DNA from 2 places in the Clostridium carnis genome. Region 2 is predicted to be linked to the other one. Evidence: a T-box and tRNA genes for the amino acid it is inferred to sense, from the RefSeq annotation. Region 2 holds a T-box; the other holds one or more tRNA genes.
The links. A T-box is a leader RNA that pairs with one kind of tRNA and senses whether it is charged. The one in region 2 lies ahead of thrS (threonine--tRNA ligase), so its partner is inferred to be a tRNA-Thr.

Region 1 (7,350 bases), 280 kb from region 2:
ATGATGATCTTTCATATTTATTAGCTAATGTAACAGCTATTTTTGGAATTATGATAATAATATTATTGATATCATTAATATGTATGTATTGTAATTTTGCAGTAATTAAATTTTTAAATGATGCTAATAATGGAGTAGAAGCTACATGGAAAAACTCATTAAAGTATGTATGGAATAAAAAATGGAGCATTTTAGGGCTTACTATATTAGTTGCTTTAATGGGAATGGCATTTTCAATTATAATGATAATAAGTGTTATTATAATAACACTCCTTACACTAGGAATAGGTTTAGTATTAGTTATACCAGCTTTAATAGCTATAGCAATTATAATTGCACCAATCAATTTATTATTTAGTGTAATGTTAGTTGTTAGAGATTTAAGTGTTACAGAAGCTATATCAGAGACTTTTAGATTATTTAGAAAGGGTTTCTTCTGGAGGACTATAGGGAAGATGGCGGCTATTGGTGGTGTTACAGCTATTGCAGGTTTAGTATTAGTTATATTTGAGTTTATACCTTTTATAGGAGTGATAATTACTTTAGTAGGTAGTTTAGTTATACAAGCCTATACAATAGCTGCATGTATATTAGCTACAGTTGAAATAGATAATAAATCAGAAAATTTTGCAGATAATAATCCGATAATATAAATAATTAGAGTAGAAGCTTTGGATAAAGTTTCTACTCTTTTTTCAATTTAATTATGAGAATATATGAGAAGTTAAATAGATGTATTATATATATACTCTAATCTAATACTATAAATATAGAATTAGAAATGAGGTGTAAAGTAAATTATGATAACAAGAGATATGACTCTAAGCGAGGCTATAAACGAAAATCATCAAGCGCAACAAGTTTTAATGAGTTTTGGAATTGGATGTGGAGGAATTAATACTAATGAAATGATAACTCTAGAAGAGGTTTGCTTAAGACATGGTATTAATATAGAGGTAATATTGAAGCAAGTAAACTTTAACAGATATTATTAGATTATAATAAGAAAATTTATGTAAAATAATGCTATTTAGGAGTTTGACGTAAAAAAAAACTATGTATATAATTTTAATATAAGATTTAGAAAAAATAGTATAAGGATGGGTGAAAAATATGATAACTAAGGACATGACAATTGGTGAAGTTATAAGACAAAAAGAAAATGCAGCTGAAATATTAATGAGCTTTGGTATGGGATGTGTCGGATGTCCATCAGCACAAGCAGAAAGTATAGAAGAAGCAGCTGGTGTACATGGATTAAACTTAGAAGCATTACTAGAAGCATTAAATAAGTAATTAAATATAAAACTCTGTAGTAAAATTCTACAGAGTTTTTAGTTAATTTAAATTAATATTTAGCACTGTATATAGGAGGAGTTATGGGAAAGTTATATAGCAAAGAATATGAAGTACATTACTATGAAGTAGATAGTGAACTAAATTGCACAATAACTACACTAATAAATATTTTATGTGATGTTGGAACAACTCAATCAGAAATACTAGGAGGGGGAATAGAGTATTTAATTGATAGAAATATGGCATGGGTATTTTATCAATATAATATAAAAGTAAACAGGTATCCAAAGTGTGGAGAGAAGATAAAAGCTGAAACAAAGCCAATAGGATTTAAAAAATTCTATGCCTTAAGAGAATATAAAATATATGATAGTAATGGAAATATTATTGTAGAAGCAGAAGCGATATTCTTCCTAATAAATATAGAAAAAAGAAAAACTATGAGGGTTCCAAAAGAACAGTATGATATATATGGATTAGATGGGGATATGAAAGAAAGCTTTAAGATAGAAAGATTAGAAAGACTTCAAGAGCCTATGTTTGAAAAAGACTTTGAAGCAAGATATAGTGATATAGATTTTAATAGACATGTAAATAATACTAAATATATAGAATGGGCAATAGATTCATTACCAATTGATATTTTAAATAATTATAAGTTAGAAAGTATAAAAGTAACCTTTGAGAAAGAATGTATTTATGGAAGTAAAATAAATGTATTTTCATCATATAGAGAGGAAGAAGAGGGCTATTTAACTACTCTTCATAAAATAGAAAGTTCAGATGAAAAAGAGTTAACTAAATTAGTTGGTGTATGGAAGAAAATATAGAAAAGAAAAAAGGATATCTTAAATTATTTCAATAAATAGTTTAAGATATCCTTATTTTCTATTTGTCTTTAGCTATATTAGAAGAGACTGAGTATCCAGAACTCCAGGCCCACTGAAGGTTAAATCCACCACAATCACCATCTACATCAAGTATTTCACCACAAAAATATAAACCATTAACTAACTTTGATTGGAGTGTTTTAGAATCAATATCTTTTGTATTAATTCCACCAATAGTAACCTGAGCTTGATTAAAACCATTAGTGCCAATACATTTAAATTTCCATTGTTTCAATAGATTTATTAAGTTTCTTTTTTCGGTCCAGCTAATATCATAGCAAGGTGAGTGAAGATTTTTAATTCCAGCTTCTTTAAGTAAAATAGGAATGAGTTTTTTATTAACAACACCTATAAATGCATCTATTATTGATCTATGACCAAACATAGCTAAATGACATTCAATAAAATTTTCAATATCTTCAAGAGATAGTTTAGGCATCATATCAACTAATATTTCAACCGGTTTATTTTTACTTATGCATTTAGAAGCATGACCTGATAACTGAAGTATTGGTGGGCCTGAAATACCATAGTCAGTAAATAGTATTTCTCCAAACTCTCGTCTAATTGGATTATTATCAACTAGAAGTGTAGCAAAACCATCAAATTTTATACCAGATAACGCTTTAAGATGAGGATAATCTAGTTTTAATTGAACTATTCCAGGAACAGTTTCTATAACAGAATGTCCTAGAGATTTTGCTAAATTATATCCAGAACCATCTGATCCAGTTTTTATAGCAGATTTTCCTCCACAAGCTAAAATTAGTTTATTGCATGTGAATAATTTATAGTCTTCATTATCTGTGGATAACTTAAAAGTTTTCTTCTTGTGGATATCTTTAATTTTACACTCTGTGTATAAAGGTATTGATTTATCTTCTAAGGCTAATCTAAAAATATCTATAACTGAAGAAGCTTGTAGAGATTGAGGATATAATTTTCCATTTTGAAGTTCAATTATTGGAAGCCCCAATGAAAGAAAAAAGTTTTTAGTATCTTCAACAGTAAAGTTTGAAAGAGTATGAGAAAAAAATCCTGGATTTTCACTATGATAAGAAAGAAAAGGAAAAGATATAGTATTATTTGAGATATTACATCTTCCATTACCAGTAGTTAATATTTTTTTTCCTATTCTATCTGTTGCTTCTACAATTGCAACATCTATACCAAAATCTTTAGCGGCAATAGCTGCAACTAATCCAGAAGCTCCGCCACCAACTATAATTAAATCATGATGTATCATAAAAAATTTCTCCTTAATGTATATTTAAATAAATTTTATCATAGTAATATAAGTTATAAAACTATGGAATACTATTTAAATGAGGTGATTTTTGTGAAAGTTAAAATTAAAAACAAACAAAATCCTGATTTTGAAAAAGAATTTAAAGTTAGAAGAATGAATTATGATCAAGTTGTTGTTAATTATCCAAATTCAAAGGGTATAAATATATTTTTACATAAAGATATAGAATTTATAACAGAATCTGAAATAGATGAATTTTTAATTAAATACAAGGATTTCTTAAAAATAAAATTAAATAGAGGAATATCAGTATTTTTTTATAAAATATTGTTAGATAATATAGAAGAACAATTTAATGAAGAATTAAAATCATTAAACTTGCTAAAAGATAAATATAAAGTAAATAAAAGGGGAATTTGGGAGAAGGACATTATATGTGTAGTTAATGAAAAAATTCCCATAAAGGTTATTGCTAGCGGTGAAAATTTCAAAAAAAGAGGATATAATATAAATATAGAGGAAATAAAAAAAGAGGATTTTTTAGAAATTTGTTCTTTTGAAATAAAAAAAATAGAAAAAGAAATAATGGAAAAAGAGCTTGAATTATCAAGGTATGGAATGGCTATAAATGGCTTAGAATCAAGGGATTATAAGATAAAACTATTAAACTAAAAATATAGTAGAAATATATATAATTTAAATATAAAAAAAAACTTTATAAAAAGTGTTGACACTATAATAAAATTTATGTATTATAGTTAATGTGCTCGCCGGGAGAACAACCGGAGAGAGAACAAAACAAAATTAAACATGGCTCCTTGGTCAAGCGGTCAAGACACCACCCTTTCACGGTGGTAACAGGGGTTCGATTCCCCTAGGAGTCACCATTTATTTTGGGCGCATAGCTCAGCTGGGAGAGCATCTGCCTTACAAGCAGAGGGTCACAGGTTCGATCCCTGTTGTGCCCACCAAAATATAATGGCTCAGTAGCTCAGTTGGTTAGAGTGCCGGCCTGTCACGCCGGAGGTCGAGGGTTCGAGCCCCTTCTGAGTCGCCAATTTAATTTTAAATTGGTAATATATAAAAATCAAATAAACAAGCTATATGCTGGCATGGCTCAACGGTAGAGCAGCTGACTTGTAATCAGCAGGTTGTAGGTTCGATTCCTATTGCCAGCTCCATATATGGCTCCTTGGTCAAGCGGTTAAGACACCACCCTTTCACGGTGGTAACAGGGGTTCGATTCCCCTAGGAGTCACCATTTATTTTGGGCGCATAGCTCAGCTGGGAGAGCATCTGCCTTACAAGCAGAGGGTCACAGGTTCGATCCCTGTTGTGCCCACCAAAATACATGGCTCAGTAGCTCAGTTGGTTAGAGTGCCGGCCTGTCACGCCGGAGGTCGAGGGTTCGAGCCCCTTCTGAGTCGCCACTTTTAGTGGATATAACCAAAAACAATTTAATATATGGCTCCTTGGTCAAGCGGTCAAGACACCACCCTTTCACGGTGGTAACAGGGGTTCGATTCCCCTAGGAGTCACCATTTTTATTTTGGGCGCATAGCTCAGCTGGGAGAGCATCTGCCTTACAAGCAGAGGGTCACAGGTTCGATCCCTGTTGTGCCCACCAAAATATTTATGGCTCAGTAGCTCAGTTGGTTAGAGTGCCGGCCTGTCACGCCGGAGGTCGAGGGTTCGAGCCCCTTCTGAGTCGCCACTTTTATAAATGAAGTGGTTTTATAATTTTACGCTGGCATGGCTCAACGGTAGAGCAGCTGACTTGTAATCAGCAGGTTGTAGGTTCGATTCCTATTGCCAGCTCCAAAAGCTTTAGATTTATCTAAAGCTTTTTTTGTTAGTTTTAATTAGAGAATTATAAAAGGATAGGAAATTAAATTTCCCATCCTTTTATTTTATCTATTTTTTAAATTAATTTGTATTCGTATATCTTCTGCATAGAACTTATATAGTTTAAAATTACCTAACAATCTAGATGATATTCTTTCACTGTATGTTTTAGTAATACTAGGTAAGGTTAAATTTGTAGATATAATCATTTTTTTCTTTTTAAGTATTTTTTTATTTATTAAAGTAAATAATTCTGTAGCAGAAAAATCAGTAATTTGTTCAGCTGCTAAATCATCTATTATTAATAAATCACAGTTAAGAAGAATTTCTTCAAGTTCTGTATTATTATTAAATCTAATATCTCTTAAATTTTTAATAAGTTCATCGGAAGTTTTATAGATAACTAAATATCCTGAATCAAGGAGTTCTTTTGCAATACAACAGGTTAAAAATGTTTTTCCTGTTCCAGAATTACCATAAAATAATATATTATCATCAATATTATTAAAGTTTGGAATAAAGTGGCCTCGAACATACTCTAATATGTTTTCTATATTTCTTCTAGGTGTAAATTTATCTTCATCACCTAACTTACGATTAGAATATAAAGATATATCAAATGTATTAAAATTATTTCTTCTAATAGAATCTTCTAAATCGGAATCTTTATAGTACAGTTTAACTAATTTATTTTTATAGCAAGAACATTTAGTTGTTCCTATGTAGCCTTCATCTTTACATTTAGGACATCTATATTTAAGATTTAAAAAATCAGGATCTAAGTTTTTAGAAACTAATGCTTCACATTTTCTAAACCTCAAATCTGTAATTTCATCTTTTATGTTTTGAATTTCTATAGAATCTAATCCTTTTAAAATAGACATTGAGAGTTGAAGACATCTTTTTTGAATAGTTTTATCAATCTCCATTATTTCAGGATAAGTTTCTTCTATATATTTTCTCCTAATTTCTAAGTTTTTCTTTTCTTCTAGTTTAATCTTTTCATAAATATCTGCTAATTCTTTTTGGTAACCTTTAATCATCTTTATCCCATCCTAACAGTTTCTTTTCAAGAGAATCATAGTCATACTCTCTTGCCTCAAAGTTATTAAATCTTAGAGGGGGTTTAGTAGTGCTTGAAGCATTATTTCCATTATTATATGTTTTCTTATTAGAGGAAAGTTTAAAATTATTTTCCTTATTTTCAATAGCCTTAATTGTTTTTAAATTATCTTTATTCCAGCTTGATAAAATTCCATCTATATATTTAAAATCAGCTCTATTTAATCTTTGGAAACATATATCGCAAGCCTTTTTTATAATATCTAGAGAAAATCCAAATGTAGAAGTCCATTTTTCAAGCATATCTTCTTGGGGTTTCATAATATCAGTATTCCTAATACCTAAGAATTTTAATATTTCTCTATAAGTTCCCCATTTATCTTCAGTTTTTCTTATGTAATTTTGTGCATCATCAATTGTTTTGATTTGCATATCATTCCATGCAATTGCAACTCTTTCAATATAACGAGTATTACTTTTTCCTTTAGAGACACAGTATTCTATAAGTAAGAGTATTAACTCAGAAGAAAAATTAAATTCCCTTTTCCAACTTATATATGTTGTAAATTCACTAGGGGATAGAGGTCTTCCTATAAGTCTTTCTATATCTTTTAACATACCATTATTTGTTTCATCGGATAGCTCCTCTAGTAGGTTTATTTTACTTTCATCATTAGCAGATGTATCCGATAAATCTACAAATTCAATATCAAAATTCCCCATTTTGTCAATTGGAATCAATTTAAGAACGCCTTCTTCATTCCAATAATTAAGAGCATTTAATATATCTGATTCTAGTAAGTTTAAAGTATTTGCTAGAATTGAAGAATTAACTCCTATTTCTCCAGTATTATTATATTTTAACATTAATAAATATACTTTTATAAATTCACCACGAGCCTTAGGCATATATTTTTCAATAAATATATTACTTACAGGGGTAAATTTTAAAGGTTTAGATTTAAGCATAAATGTGCTCATATTGTTATCTACCTTTCTACAACT
Region 2 (6,773 bases):
CCTGATTAAGAGTCAGGTGCTCTACCAACTGAGCTAATAACGCATAAATGGAGCGGGTGATGAGAATCGAACTCACGTAACTTGCTTGGAAGGCAAGGGCTCTACCATTGAGCTACACCCGCAAATCTTATTTACAGTAATTATTATACTTACTATTTTAATTACTGTCAATAAGATTTTTAAAAATTATATTATTTCTGTTAAAGATTTTAGCAAAATATCTCTAAATTGCTCGCCTTTTCTTCTATTTTTAACTGAATCTCTACATATGTCTTTCCATAATGCTATGCTCGTTCCTGTTTTTTCAGAAAATTCACTTTCTGAAGTAGTCATATAACTAGAATTTATAACAAACTCTCCAAGTTCTTCCGCTGTACTAAATATTTTTAAATATAAAAATTCTCTATTATCTCCATACCAAGTTCTATTGAAATCTCTAGAAAATTTATTTAATTGTCTTATAAGCTTCTCTCTTGGTAATCCCCAACACGCTCTAAGCATTTGTAAATGCTTTCTCATATTTTCAGATTCTTCTTTTGTAATTTTTCCATTGGCTTCGCCATCTTCTATTATTTTTTCAACTGGTACATTTGGTATTTTAACAACCATTCTTTCTTTTCCATATATCCATTTGTAAAAAGCTTCTTGTAAAAATGAATATTGAATATATCCTAAAAGTGTATTTTCATCTGGGAAATAACTCCAAATATTGTTAATACCATTATTTTTGCAAAAAACTAGGGTGTGAATATAAAGGCTTTTTTCAGTAGGTAGTTTTTCCATAAACATATGCCCTCTTATAGTTTTGTTTTCATTAATTAAGCTTTCCCAATAGTTGAAAGAATCATAATTATGTCTCACCTTTATCACCTTTCTTTCTATAAAATACTATAATATAATATATCCCTTATACAATATATTATAAGGTATGTATTACTATGTTTCAAGCGTTTTTTCGGATTATAAAGAGGTAATTCCAAACACTTTATAGTTTTAATATTCTGAAAAAACTATACTAGTCATTAGTTTGAGTTTTAATTATTTTTACCTTATAATTATATATAAGGATATTATAAAGGAGGCATTAATTTGTACCACTGTGAAATTTGCGGGGCAACAGCAGATATTCATCATATAGTTCACAAACACGAAGGTGGCTACGATATAGAACTAAACTATAAATATCTTTGTAATTACCACCATAGAGGAAAGACTGGTCCACATCACTGTATAGAAACTGATTTAAAATATAAGCTTGAACTTCAAGACAAGCTTTTTAATTTACTACCAAAGGATTACTATACTGCGAAGGAACTTTTAAAACTTCTAAATATTTCTAACTCGTCTTTAAAAAGATTAATTAAAAAACTTAAGCTTTTTAAAGAAGGTTACTCTAAAGAACAAATTATAAAAACACTTATGGGTGGTAAACTTTATTCTTATACTATGCTTGAAGAGCTTGAACTTGAACGACTTTTTCATAGTATTAATATTAGCTAAATTTTAACTTTATATTTAAAAGGGCTATTATATGATAGCCTTTTTTCTATATATATATTCATATTTAAAATAAAAAAATAACACAGTACTTTACTGTGTTATTTTTTGGAGCGAAAGACGGGACTCGAACCCGCAACATTCACCTTGGCAAGGTGACGCTCTACCATTGAGCCACTTCCGCAAATATGGTGCAGATGAAGGGAGTCGAACCCCCACGCCAATGGCGCTAGATCCTAAGTCTAGTGCGTCTGCCAATTCCGCCACATCTGCTTACTCTTTATATTATAAATAGTTATTATATAAAAATCAATATATTTATAAAAATTCTCAATGTTATGTAATATAATATTTCTTTTATTTTGAATATTTAATTCAACTTTTATTGACATTAATATTTTATATTATTATAATTAATAACAAATAATGAAAACACGTTGAAGAGAAGAGTAAACTAAAACTTCATTTTCAGAGAGAGATTACATTTGGTGGAAGTATTCTTATATGAAATTAGTTGAAGACCCCCTCTGAGTGACTCTAATAAAGTCCGTTTTATCACGTTACGATATTTACTTTAAGAGGCCTACTATATTTATTTTAGGCAATTAAGGGTGGAACCGCGGGAATTTAATGCTCTCGTCCCTTTTCTATTATAGAAATTGTGACGAGGGCTTTTTTTATTTTTTAAGTATTATCTATATTTTATAAAAGATATTCGTCACTGATATTTAACTTAATTTATAACTATATATTTAATTTTGAAAGGAGAAATTATTATGATTAAAATTACTTTAAAAGATGGATCAATAAAAGAATTTGAAGCTGGTATTTCAGTTCTTGATATAGCTAAAGGAATTAGTGAAGGATTAGCTAGAAATGCTTGCTGTGGTATTGTTAATGGAGAGGTTGTAGATTTACGTCATACTGTAAATGAAGATTCAGACCTTTCAATATGTACATTTGACTCTGAAGAAGGTAAAGATGCATTAAGACATAGCATATCTCATGTATTAGCTTATGCTGTTAAAAGATTATATCCTAATGCTAAATTAGCTATAGGACCAGCTATTTCTAATGGATTTTACTATGATTTTGATTTAGATACTTCTTTTTCTGCTGAAGATTTAGTAAAAATTGAAGATGAAATGAGAAAAATAATAAAAGAAAATCCTTCTATAGAAAGATTTGAATTACCAAGATCTGAAGCTTTAAAGCTTATGGAAGAAGCTAATGAACCTTATAAAGTTGAACTTATTAATGACTTAGGAGAAGATGAAGTTATTTCATTCTACAAAATGGGTGATTTTACTGATTTATGTGCTGGACCACACTTGATGTCATTAAAAAATGTTAAAGCTATAAAACTTCTTAGAAGTGCAGGTGCTTACTGGAAAGGTGACGAAAAGAACAAAATGCTTTCAAGAATTTATGGAACTGCCTTCTTAAAGAAAGCTGATTTAGACGCTCACTTAGAAGCTTTAGAAGAAGCTAAAAAGAGAGACCATAATAAATTAGGTAGAGAACTTAAATTATTTACTACTGATGAAAATATAGGTCAAGGTTTACCATTATTAATGCCTAAGGGAGCTAGAATAGTTCAAACTTTACAAAGATGGGTTGAAGATGAAGAAGAAAAAAGAGGTTACTCTTTAACTAAAACTCCTAATATGGCTAAAAATGATTTATATAAAGTTTCAGGCCACTGGGATCATTACAAAGATGGAATGTTTGTTTTAGGTGATGAAGAAAAAGACTCTGAGGTTATTGCATTAAGACCAATGACTTGTCCATTCCAATTCTCAATTTATAATGCTGAACAACATAGCTATAGAGATTTGCCAATAAGATATGCTGAAACTGCTACTCTTTGTAGAAATGAATCTTCTGGAGAAATGCATGGACTAATAAGAGTTAGACAATTTACTCTTGCAGATGGACACATAGTATGTACTCCTGAACAATTAGAAGAAGAATTCAAAGGTTGTGTAGATTTAATTAATCACATAATGTCTACTCTTGGTATAGATGGAGATATAAGCTACAGATTTTCAAAGTGGGATCCAAAGAATAAAGAAAAATATATTGGAGCTGAAAAAGACTGGGAAAATGCTCAAGGCTTAATGAAAAACATATTAGATCATATTGGTATTAACTATAAAGAAGCTGATGGTGAAGCTGCCTTCTATGGACCAAAGCTTGATATACAATTTAAGAATGTTCATGGTAAGGAAGATACAATTATCACAGTTCAAATAGACTTTGCTTTAGCTGAAAGATTTGGTATGAGCTATATTGATAAAAATGGAGAAAAGAAAATTCCATTTATAATTCATAGATCATCAATTGGATGTTATGAAAGAACTTTAGCAATGCTTATAGAAAAATATGCTGGTGCATTCCCAACTTGGTTAGCACCAACTCAAGCTATTGTACTTCCAATTTCAGATAAATATAACGATTATGCTGAATCAATAGTTAAAGACTTCAAAAATGCTGGAATTAAAATAACTGCTGACTATAGAGCTGAAAAAATTGGTTATAAAATTAGAGAAGCTAGACTTGAAAGAATTCCTTACATTTTAGTTGTTGGGGAAAAAGAAGCTGCTAATAATGAAGCTTCTGTAAGAAGTAGAAAAAATGGTGAAGAAGGAGCAATTAAAACTTCTGATCTAAAAAATAGATTAATACTAGAAATAGCTAATAAGGAAAAGTAAAAAACTTTAGGGTAGATTATTTAATAATCTACCCCCTTTTTATTAGGCTACTTTTATCATTTTTTTAATTTTAAATATATGTTTCTTTTCTTTAATAGATTCTATGAATTCATCTATGTCTGCTTCAGATTTTGCTTCTATAAATAATCCTATTTCACCTTCTATCTCTGCATTTAATATTCTAACATATTTGAATTTAGTCGAAAAATCCTTAATTACTTCATGTTGATTATTAGTTTCTACTCTTAAGATGGCACTACATTCTTTATTATAGATTTTGTTTATTTTAGCTTCACTTCCACTAAATAATTTACTTTTCAAATACCTATTTTCTACTAAATCATTTAAATCACTAAATACAGCACTTCCTGTTGCAAGCATTCCTGCTCCTTTTCCTATAAATGAGGCTTCACCAACTGAATCTCCATCTAAAATAATAGCATTAACTTCATTATCTATTAATGATAAAATATTATTTTCAGAAATTAAACTAGGCCTTACTACACAGTATATACCATCGTCTGTTTTCTCACTTATTGCTAAAAGCTTAACTCTACTATTAACCATTTTTGCATATTTAAAATCCATTAAATCTAATTTAGTTATTCCTTCAATTCTTTGCTCTTTCCAATATACCTTTTCATTATAAGCTATAGATGATAATATAGATAATTTTCTTGCAGCATCATATCCTAAAACATCCGAATCTGGATTGGCCTCTGCAAATCCAAGTTTTTGAGCTTCAGATAGTGCCTCCTCATAACTTACCTTCTCTCTATCCATTTTTGTTAATATAAAATTTGTAGTTCCATTTAATATTGCTTTAATAGACATTATATTATTTCCTGAAAGTGATTCGGTTAAGGGTTTTATTATAGGTATTCCTCCACCTACAGCAGCTTCAAACTTTATTGTAACTTCACTTTCTTCTGCTACTTTAAAAAGCTCCTCTCCATATTCTGCTATTAAATCCTTATTTGCTGTAATAACATGTTTTTTATAATTCAACGCTCTTTTTACATACTCATAAGCTGGATGTAGCCCTCCAATAACTTCAATGACTATATCACTTTCCTTAGAAAATAGCTCTTCTATATCTACAGTTAAAATATTATTATGTTTTTTATCTTTATGCTTTTCTATATTCTTAACTAATATACTTGTTATTATTATATCTTTATTATTACTTTCTCTATTCTTATCAATTATCTCAACTAACCCTGTCCCTACAACTCCATACCCCATAACAGCTATTTTAGTCATAATATCCCCCTCTTATAGTTAATTCTATATTACCTTAAATGCATTTTCAAAATCTTCTATTATATCATCTATTCCTTCTATTCCAACTGAAACTCTTAACATATCTGCTGTTACACCACTTGCTTTTTGTTCTTCTTCTGATAGTTGGCTATGTGTTGTTGTTGCTGGATGTAAAATACTACTTCTAGCATCACCTAACGTAACTACTAATGATACTAAATTTAAAGCTTTAGTAAACTTTGTAGCATCTTCTATATCCCCTTTTATTCCGAAAGTTAAAATTCCACTTGCGCCACCCTTAAGGTATTTTTTTGCCTTTTCATACTCTTTGCTATTCTCAAGATAAGGATAGTTAACCCAACTTACCTTCGGATTATCTTGTAACCATTTAGCAAGCTTTAAAGCATTTTGAGAATGTCTTTCCATCCTTAAATGTAATGTTTCTAAACCTAAATTAGTTAAATAAGCATTAAATGGACTTTGACATGCACCTAAATCTCTACCTAAGGTTACTCTTAATTTATTTATATATGCTCCCTCTTTAAAAGTCTCTACATAGCATATTCCATGATAACTTGGATCTGGCTCTACAAAATCTTGAAATTTTCCATTACTCCAATTAAAATTTCCACCATCTACAACAATTCCACCAATAGTTTGAGCGTGTCCATCTGAATACTTTGTTGTAGAATGTACAATTATATTTACCCCATGCTCAAAGGGATTACAAAGATAAGGAGTTCCTAAAGTATTATCTACTATAAATGGAATCTTTAATTTAGATGCTATTTTTGCAAACTTATCAAAATCTAATATATTAAGTCCTGGATTTCCTATTGTTTCTCCATAGATTAATTTAGTGTTTTTATTTGCTTTTGATAATATTTCCTCTACATCAGCTTCTGGATCAACAAAAGTTACATCTATACCCATTCTTTTTAAATTAACAGTAAATAAATTAACAGTTCCCCCATATAAAGTTGATGTAGATATAATATGATCCCCAACCTTACAAATATTTAATATTGAATATAATATGGCTGCCTGACCTGATGCAGTTGCTACTGCTCCAATCCCCCCCTGTATTTGTGCAAATTTATCTTCTAAAGCACATACAGTTGGATTTGATATTCTGCTATATAAATGCCCCACTGCTTCTAAATTAAATAAATCTTTTAAGTGATCTGGATCTTCATACTTATAGGTAGTTGTCTGAAATATTGGTAAAACCCTTGGTTCTCCTTCCTTTGGAGAATATCCACCTTGAATACATATTGTATCCTTGCCCCATTGTTTTGT

Region 1: it has a tRNA-Thr gene. The T-box ahead of thrS (threonine--tRNA ligase) is inferred to sense a tRNA for this amino acid. The anticodon was not compared.

Annotation. Positions count from the first base shown of each region.
Region 1 covers NZ_BAAHYS010000001.1:1,375,620-1,382,969, forward strand. Annotated here, with positions in the region: gene ACYQ1T_RS06345 (hypothetical protein) at 1-653, shown strand, start outside; gene ACYQ1T_RS06350 (DUF1858 domain-containing protein) at 801-995, shown strand; gene ACYQ1T_RS06355 (DUF1858 domain-containing protein) at 1,114-1,296, shown strand; gene ACYQ1T_RS06360 (acyl-[acyl-carrier-protein] thioesterase) at 1,380-2,129, shown strand; gene ACYQ1T_RS06365 (BaiN/RdsA family NAD(P)/FAD-dependent oxidoreductase) at 2,188-3,435, opposite strand; gene ACYQ1T_RS06370 (hypothetical protein) at 3,529-4,110, shown strand; tRNA gene ACYQ1T_RS06375 (tRNA-Glu) at 4,251-4,325, shown strand; tRNA gene ACYQ1T_RS06380 (tRNA-Val) at 4,334-4,409, shown strand; tRNA gene ACYQ1T_RS06385 (tRNA-Asp) at 4,419-4,495, shown strand; tRNA gene ACYQ1T_RS06390 (tRNA-Thr) at 4,545-4,619, shown strand; tRNA gene ACYQ1T_RS06395 (tRNA-Glu) at 4,625-4,699, shown strand; tRNA gene ACYQ1T_RS06400 (tRNA-Val) at 4,708-4,783, shown strand; tRNA gene ACYQ1T_RS06405 (tRNA-Asp) at 4,792-4,868, shown strand; tRNA gene ACYQ1T_RS06410 (tRNA-Glu) at 4,905-4,979, shown strand; tRNA gene ACYQ1T_RS06415 (tRNA-Val) at 4,990-5,065, shown strand; tRNA gene ACYQ1T_RS06420 (tRNA-Asp) at 5,076-5,152, shown strand; tRNA gene ACYQ1T_RS06425 (tRNA-Thr) at 5,185-5,259, shown strand; gene ACYQ1T_RS06430 (ATP-binding protein) at 5,349-6,326, opposite strand; gene ACYQ1T_RS06435 (DnaD domain protein) at 6,319-7,326, opposite strand.
Region 2 covers NZ_BAAHYS010000001.1:1,654,084-1,660,856, reverse strand. Annotated here, with positions in the region: tRNA gene ACYQ1T_RS07940 (tRNA-Lys) at 1-43, opposite strand, end outside; tRNA gene ACYQ1T_RS07935 (tRNA-Gly) at 49-122, opposite strand; gene ACYQ1T_RS07930 (hypothetical protein) at 187-861, opposite strand; gene ACYQ1T_RS07925 (HNH endonuclease signature motif containing protein) at 1,090-1,500, shown strand; tRNA gene ACYQ1T_RS07920 (tRNA-Gly) at 1,607-1,681, opposite strand; tRNA gene ACYQ1T_RS07915 (tRNA-Leu) at 1,687-1,770, opposite strand; T-box leader at 1,926-2,144, shown strand; gene thrS (threonine--tRNA ligase) at 2,274-4,211, shown strand; gene ACYQ1T_RS07905 (homoserine dehydrogenase) at 4,254-5,474, opposite strand; gene ACYQ1T_RS07900 (O-acetylhomoserine aminocarboxypropyltransferase/cysteine synthase family protein) at 5,499-6,773, opposite strand, start outside.